One region of the Streptomyces sp. A5-4 genome, then DNA from elsewhere that is predicted to be linked to it. Evidence: riboswitches for the same ligand, from Rfam matches in the RefSeq annotation. Region 1 holds a riboswitch; the other holds the start of a gene.
What was found. A riboswitch is a leader RNA that binds a small molecule or an ion and turns the genes downstream of it on or off. The one in region 1 is predicted to bind glycine.

Region 1 (3,396 bases):
CTCGGAGCGGTGCTGGTGGAAGACCGGGTGGGCCAGGTAGTCGTCGGTGCGCAGCAGCTCCGCGGGCAGCGTCTCGGCCGTCGACACGTCCAGCGCCTCCAGGTCGCCCTCGACACCGAAGGCCGACCAGACCGCGGCGATCTCGGCGCGGGCCGTCGTCTCGTCGCAGGCGATGGAGAGGGTGTCGGCGTCGACCAGGCGCAGGTTGACCCCGCCCTCACGCGCCGCGGCGAGGATCTCGGCGGCCTTGCCGGGGACGCGCGCGGTGAGAGTGTCGAAGTACGAGCCGTGCACGATCTCCACGCCGCCCGTCCGCAGGCCCTCGGCGAGCAGCACGGCGTACCGGTGCGTGCGGCCGGCGATGGAGCGCAGCCCGTCCGGGCCGTGGTAGACGGCGTACATCCCGGCCATCACCGCGAGCAGCACCTGCGCGGTGCAGATGTTGCTGGTGGCCTTCTCCCGGCGGATGTGCTGCTCACGCGTCTGCAGCGCCAGCCGGTAGGCCTTGTTGCCGTCGGCGTCGACGGACACACCGACGAGCCGGCCGGGCAGGCTGCGGGCGAACTTCTCGCGTACGGCCATGAAGCCGGCGTGCGGGCCGCCGAAGCCCATCGGTACACCGAAGCGCTGGGTGGTGCCCACCGCGATGTCCGCGCCCAGCTCGCCGGGCGAGGTGAGGAGCGTTAGGGCCAGCAGGTCGGCGGCGACGGTGACGATCGCACCGAGCTCGTGCGCCTGCTCGACGACGGGCTTGATGTCGCGTACGACGCCGGAGGCGCCCGGGTACTGCAGCAGCACACCGAAGACGCCGCGCTCGGCGACCTCGGCCGGGATCCCGTCGCGCAGATCGGCGACGACGACCTCGACACCGGTCGGCTCGGCGCGGGTCTGGATCACCGCGACGGTCTGCGGGAAGGCGTCCGAGTCGATCAGGTAGACGCCCTTCTTGACCTTGCCGACCCGGCGGGAGAGTGCCATCGCCTCGGCGGCGGCGGTGCCCTCGTCGAGCAGCGAGGCGCCGGAGGTGGGCAGCCCGGTCAGCTCGGCAACCATCGTCTGGAAGTTGAGCAGCGCCTCCAGCCGGCCCTGCGAGATCTCCGGCTGATAGGGCGTGTACGCCGTGTACCAGGAGGGGCTCTCCAGCACGTTGCGCAGGATCACCGGCGGGGTGAAGGTGCCGTAGTAGCCGAGCCCGATCATCGGGGCGAGCACCTGGTTGCGGTCCGCGAGCGTGCGCAGCTCGGCCTGTACCTCGGCCTCGGTGCGCGCGTCCGGCAGGGCCAGCGCCTCGGTGCTCTTGATGACATCCGGCACCGCGGCCGCGGTCAGCTCGTCGAGGGAGCCGTAGCCGACCTGGGCGAGCATCTTGGCCTGCGCTGCGGCATCGGGGCCGATGTGGCGCTGCTCGAAGGGGATGCCACGCTCGAGCTGTGAGAGCGGAATGCGGTTAGCGGTCATCTGCGGAAGGCCTCCTGGTCTGACGCGACCTGCGAGGGGCACCATTGCGGGTACCCCGGACGGCCTCCCCCTCTGTCATCTCAACCTGAGAGCTTCACCGGGGCGCGAAAAACACGCTCCGACTTTCACCGTCGGTGAGGGAAGGCTCCGTCCGGGCGGTGCTCTGTGCAGAGACATGCCCGTGCGACTCCCACCCTGCTTTCCAGAGTGACCTCGTCCATGCGGTACGGGGGCCTGAGAGATTCCGGGGAGGATTTGCTCCTTCGGCGCCTCCGGCACGTTCACGTTCGCCGGAGGACTCTCCCGCACGGGGTCAGCAGCCGTCAGCCAGCCTACCAGCGAGCCCCGTCGCCCATCCCTCAAGTGGCCGTAGTCCCCAATGTGCACTTTCGTAGTGTTTACGGAGCAGTTGCGATCAGTTGGAGGGACCGTGCAGACCGACATCGATCCGCGCAGCCTGATCGGCCGCAAGGCGTACGACCGCAATGGCACCAAGATCGGAACGGTGGACGAGGTGTACCTCGACGACGCCACGGGAGTCCCCGAGTGGGCGGCCGTACGCACCGGGCTCTTCAGCCGCGACGCCTTCGTGCCCCTGGAGCCGAGCGAGGTCGTGGAAGATTCGCTGCGCGTCCCCTTCGAGCGGGCACTCATCAAGGACGCCCCTGACTTCGGCGTGGGCCGCCACCTCTCCCCGGAACAGGAACTGCAGCTCTACCACCACTACGGGCTAGAAATCTCGCCGCCCGCGCCCGACGGCGACTTCGGCCGGCTGGCGGGCGAGGACACCACCTGATCCTCTCGGCCCGCCGAATCCCCCGGCTCCGCCTGCTCCTGCGCCGCCCGCACCAACGGGAGCGGCTCGGAGGGCTCCAGGTCCGGATCGTCCACCTTGAAGGTCCGTACCCACCCGGGCCTGGAGGTCGGCTCCTCGAAGCGCACCGTGACCCGCCCGAGACCACTGCCCTGCACCCAGCCCGCTCCATGCTCGGCATGGCGCACATCGTGTCCCGCGTGCCACCGCCGCTCCGGCGGCGGCTCCGGCGCCCGCTCCACCGCCGCTCTGCCCCCGTACGGCTCCCCCTCCCCCGTCTTTCCTTCCTCGGCCCCCGCCTCCTCACCCGCCGCCTCCTCCGTCGCTGCCTTCTCTGTCGCCGCCTTCTGCGTCTCCGCCCTCTCGGTCTCCGCCCGCTCCGTCGCCACCTGGGCGAAGAGATCCTCCTGGGTGTAGTCCGCGAGCCCGGTGACCCCTACGCCGAGCAGCCGCACCCCACCCGTGGTGTCCACCGACTCCAGCAGCCGCCCCGCGGCCTCCCGCACCACGGCGGGATCGTCGGTGGGACCGCGCAGGGTCTCGGAGCGCGTCAGAGTCGAGAAGTCGTACCGCCGCACCTTCAGCACAACTGTCCGGCCCGACCGACCGGCCGCCCGCAGTCGCACCACGCACCGGTCGGCCAGCCGCCCCACCTCGGCCCTGATCCTGACCCGATCGTGCAGGTCCACCTCGAAGGTGTCCTCGACGGACACGGACTTCGCGTCCCGCTCGGGGACGACGGGCCGGTCGTCGTACCCGGAGGCCATCCGGAAAAGCGAGGCCCCGTGCGCCTTCCCCAGCAGCCGTACGAGCTCGTCCTCGCCCGCCCCGGCCAGGTCCACGACCGTCGTCATCCCGGCACGCCGCAGATGCTCCCCGGTGGCCGGCCCGACCCCGGGCAGAATCCGCACCGGCATCGGCGCCAGCAGCTCCCGCTCGGTGCCCGGCTCTATGAGCACCAGCCCGTCGGGCTTCGCCTGCTCCGAGGCGATCTTCGCCAGCATTTTGGAGCCCGCGAGCCCCACCGACCCGGTGAGCCCGGTGACGGCCTTGATGTCCGTTCGCAAGCGCTCTCCGGCCGTCCGGGCGGAGGCGGCGTCGTCGGCCACGCCACCCGCCTCCAG
Region 2 (3,396 bases), 5.3 Mb from region 1:
CTCACGACGGCCGCGCTCGTTGCGGCCGTGCTCGTTTCTGCGCGAGAACCCTAGCCCGCCGGGTCGGCACGCCATCCCTCACCAACCGTCTGACACGTTTGGTAGCCATCCAGTTGCGGAGTGTGCCGGGCGCTCGGAGGGTGGCACCAACGCGTCCTCGGACGTGAACACCGCACCCCCCACAGCGAAAAGGATTTCTCGCATGGCACTCAACCGGCCTGCCACCTTCCTGATCACCTCCGCTCTCTGTGGCGCCGTCACCATAGGCTTCGCCGGTCCGTCCGCCGCGGCAGCCGTGCAGGACCGATCCGCCGAGTCCACCGTGGCGAGCAACGCCGCACCGGACCCGGCGGCGCTGCTGGCGCAGGCGGACGTACTGTCCAAGCTGGGTCTCGTGGGCCCCCTCGGCGACCTCCTCAAGGAGGCTCTCGCCGCGAAGCCCGACCCGGCCAAGGTCAAGGAGCTCGCGGAGAAGGTGACCAAAGCGATCACCGGGGCGGCGCCCGCGGCCCCGGCCGCACCCGGCGTGCCGGCCGTTCCGGGGCTGGGTGGCTCGTCGGCCGACCGCGCCGCGGCGGCCGACCCGGTCGCCGACGCGCTGAAGGCGCTCCAGGCGAAGGTGACCGAGTTGGTGGCGGCTGTCACGGCAGGCGACCCGGCCAAGATCCTGGCCGCGGTCACCGGGACGGTCACCGCGGTGATCCCGCTGATCCTGGGTCTGCTGACGAAGCTGCCCCTGCCCCTGCCGGTGCCGCTGCCGGCGGTGCCGGCGGTGCCGACGCTGCCGGCGCCGGGCGTACCGGCTCTTCCCGCGGTCTAGCGACCACGGGCGCCCGTGCGACGGCGGGACCCGGTCCGCGTGCCCGATGCGGCCCGGGTCCCGTCGCGCTGTCCGGTCGCGCCGTCCGGTCGCCGGAGTCGGGCCGCCGTTCGGAGAGGCCCGACCGCCGCTCGGACCAACTACGCGAAGTCGATGGCCGTCAGCGCGGTCGCCGCCGCCCGGTCGAGCAGTACGGCCGAGGCGCACCCGGCCGGCAGCGTGCCGCCCTCCGCGTCGCGCACCAGCCGCGCCACGGCCCGGCGGTGGCGCGCGAAGGCGTAACCCGAGACACCACGGCCACGCTCCTGCTGCCCGGCCCGCGCCACCTCGGGCGTGACGTCGAGCAGTAACAGGTGCAGCGCCGCGCCTCTGCGCCGGGCGTCGCGCGACAGCCAGCCCCGCACCCATGCGAGCGTGCCGCAGTCGTGCACGACGACGCTCTCGCCGGAGCGCAGGGCGCGCCGCAGACCGGCGTAGTGCGCGACGCGGACGAGGGGGCGGTAGAGCGCGTACGGCAGGAGGCGCGGCATCCGGCGCTCCCATCGCTCGCGCACATCCTGCGAGTCGATGCGGCGGGCAGCCGCCGCGCGCCGGATCAGGGTGCTTTTGCCGCTGCCCGGCAGTCCGGAGACGACCACCACGTCCCCCGCCGCGAAGACCAGGCTCCCTGGGCTGCGGCCGGCACGCCCGCGCAGATCACGGACGGTGAACACGGGCCGACGGGCCGTCTCCCCGGCCGGCGCGGCCTGCTGTGCGGGCACCACGTCGCGCGCGACCCCCGCGCTCGTCGCGTAATACGCACCAGGCTGCTGCACCGTCATCGCACTCCCCCATGTCGGGTCCCCCACCCTTGCCCAAGAAGTGTAAAGAAAAGGTAATGCGCCACAAGCCATTTGCGGATGCGGCCGGGTGAGGTCCGCTTCGGCCCGCCCGACCCGCTTCCCCGCGATGCGTGCAATGATGTGCCCGCCAACTCCATAACGGCCGCTTGAATCCGCGCGGGAGAGTCCGGAGCACCCAGTTCGTCTGGTGCCGCTCAGGACGCCGAAGGAGCAAGTTCCTCCCTTGAATCTCTCAGGCCCCGAACCGCGCGGGCGAGGCAGATCTGAAAAGCGAGCCGCCTTCGTGGCGGCTCCACCCAAGGTGCAAGTCATGACCACACTTACGTGCGGTCGTGGTGAACCTCTCAGGTTCCGATGACAGATGGGGAGGATGTGTCCTCGCCTGTCATGCCCTGGGAGCCCCACACATGAGCAATGTCCCCCGTCTCACCGCCCTCGACGCGCTGCATCGCTCGCTGGGCGCGACCATGACCGACTTCGCGGGCTGGGACATGCCGCTGCGGTACGGCAGTGAGCGCGACGAGCACCTCGCCGTACGCACGTACGCCGGTCTCTTCGACCTCTCCCACATGGGCGAGATCACCGTCACAGGCCCGCAGGCCGCCGCCCTGCTGAACCACGCGCTGGTCGGCAACATCGGCACGGTCGGCCTCGGCCGCGCCCGCTACACCATGATCTGCCAGGAGGACGGCGGGATCCTGGACGACCTGATCGTCTACCGGCTGGCCGACACCGAGTACATGGTCGTCGCCAACGCGGGAAACGCCCAGGTGGTGCTCGACGCCCTGACCGCCCGCGCCGCCGGCTTCGAGGCCGACGTACGTGACGACCGTGACGCGTACGCGCTGATCGCCGTTCAGGGCCCGGAGTCCCCCGGCGTCCTGAAGTCCCTGACCGACGCCGATCTGGACGGGCTGAAGTACTACGCGGGCCTGCCCGGCACCGTCGCGGGCGTCCCGGCGCTCATCGCGCGCACCGGTTACACCGGCGAGGACGGCTTCGAGCTGTTCGTCGATCCGCGGCACGCCGAGGAGCTGTGGCTGGCGCTGACCGAGGCCGGCGCCCCCGTCGGCCTCGTCCCCTGCGGCCTGTCCTGCCGCGACACGCTGCGGCTGGAAGCGGGCATGCCGCTGTACGGGCACGAGCTGACCACCGCGCTGACGCCGTTCGACGCGGGTCTGGGCCGGGTCGTGAAGTTCGAGAAGGAGGGCGACTTCGTCGGCCGCGCCGCTCTTGAGGCCGCCGCCGAGCGGGCCGAGACCGCACCGCCGCGCAAGCTCGTCGGCCTGATCGCCGAGGGCCGCCGGGTGCCGCGCGCCGGGTACCAGGTCGTCGCGGACGGCAAGGTCATCGGCGAGGTCACCTCGGGCGCCCCGTCCCCGACGCTGGGCAGGCCGATCGCCATCGCGTACGTCGATCCGGCGCACGCCGCGCCCGGCACGCCCGGGGTCGGTGTGGACATCCGCGGCGCGCACGAGCCCTACGAGGTCGTCGCGCTGCCGTTCTACAAGCGCCAGAAGTAGACCGCCGGTCCAAGACGCGCGTCTCACCCAGCAAGACCACCGTTCCTCAGCACTCCCCCGCGTACAGGAGAATTCAGGTCATGAGCAACCCCCAGCAGCTGCGGTACAGCAAGGAGCACGAGTGGCTCGCGACCGCCGAGGACGGCGTCGCGACGATCGGCATCACCGAGTTCGCGGCCAACGCGCTCGGTGACGTCGTCTATGCCCAGCT

Region 2: another riboswitch for glycine. It lies ahead of gcvT (glycine cleavage system aminomethyltransferase GcvT); the one in region 1 lies ahead of gcvP (aminomethyl-transferring glycine dehydrogenase).

Annotation. Positions count from the first base shown of each region.
Region 1 is NZ_CP178591.1:944,857-948,252, forward strand. Features, by position in the region: gene gcvP (aminomethyl-transferring glycine dehydrogenase) at 1-1,458, opposite strand, end outside; glycine riboswitch at 1,524-1,669, opposite strand; glycine riboswitch at 1,671-1,774, opposite strand; gene ACLLJJ_RS04330 (PRC-barrel domain-containing protein) at 1,889-2,254, shown strand; gene ACLLJJ_RS04335 (DNA polymerase IV) at 2,182-3,396, opposite strand, start outside.
Region 2 is NZ_CP178591.1:6,233,744-6,237,139, reverse strand. Features, by position in the region: gene ACLLJJ_RS29320 (hypothetical protein) at 203-820, shown strand; gene ACLLJJ_RS29315 (AAA family ATPase) at 961-1,641, opposite strand; glycine riboswitch at 1,810-1,919, shown strand; glycine riboswitch at 1,920-2,033, shown strand; gene gcvT (glycine cleavage system aminomethyltransferase GcvT) at 2,070-3,185, shown strand; gene gcvH (glycine cleavage system protein GcvH) at 3,266-3,396, shown strand, end outside.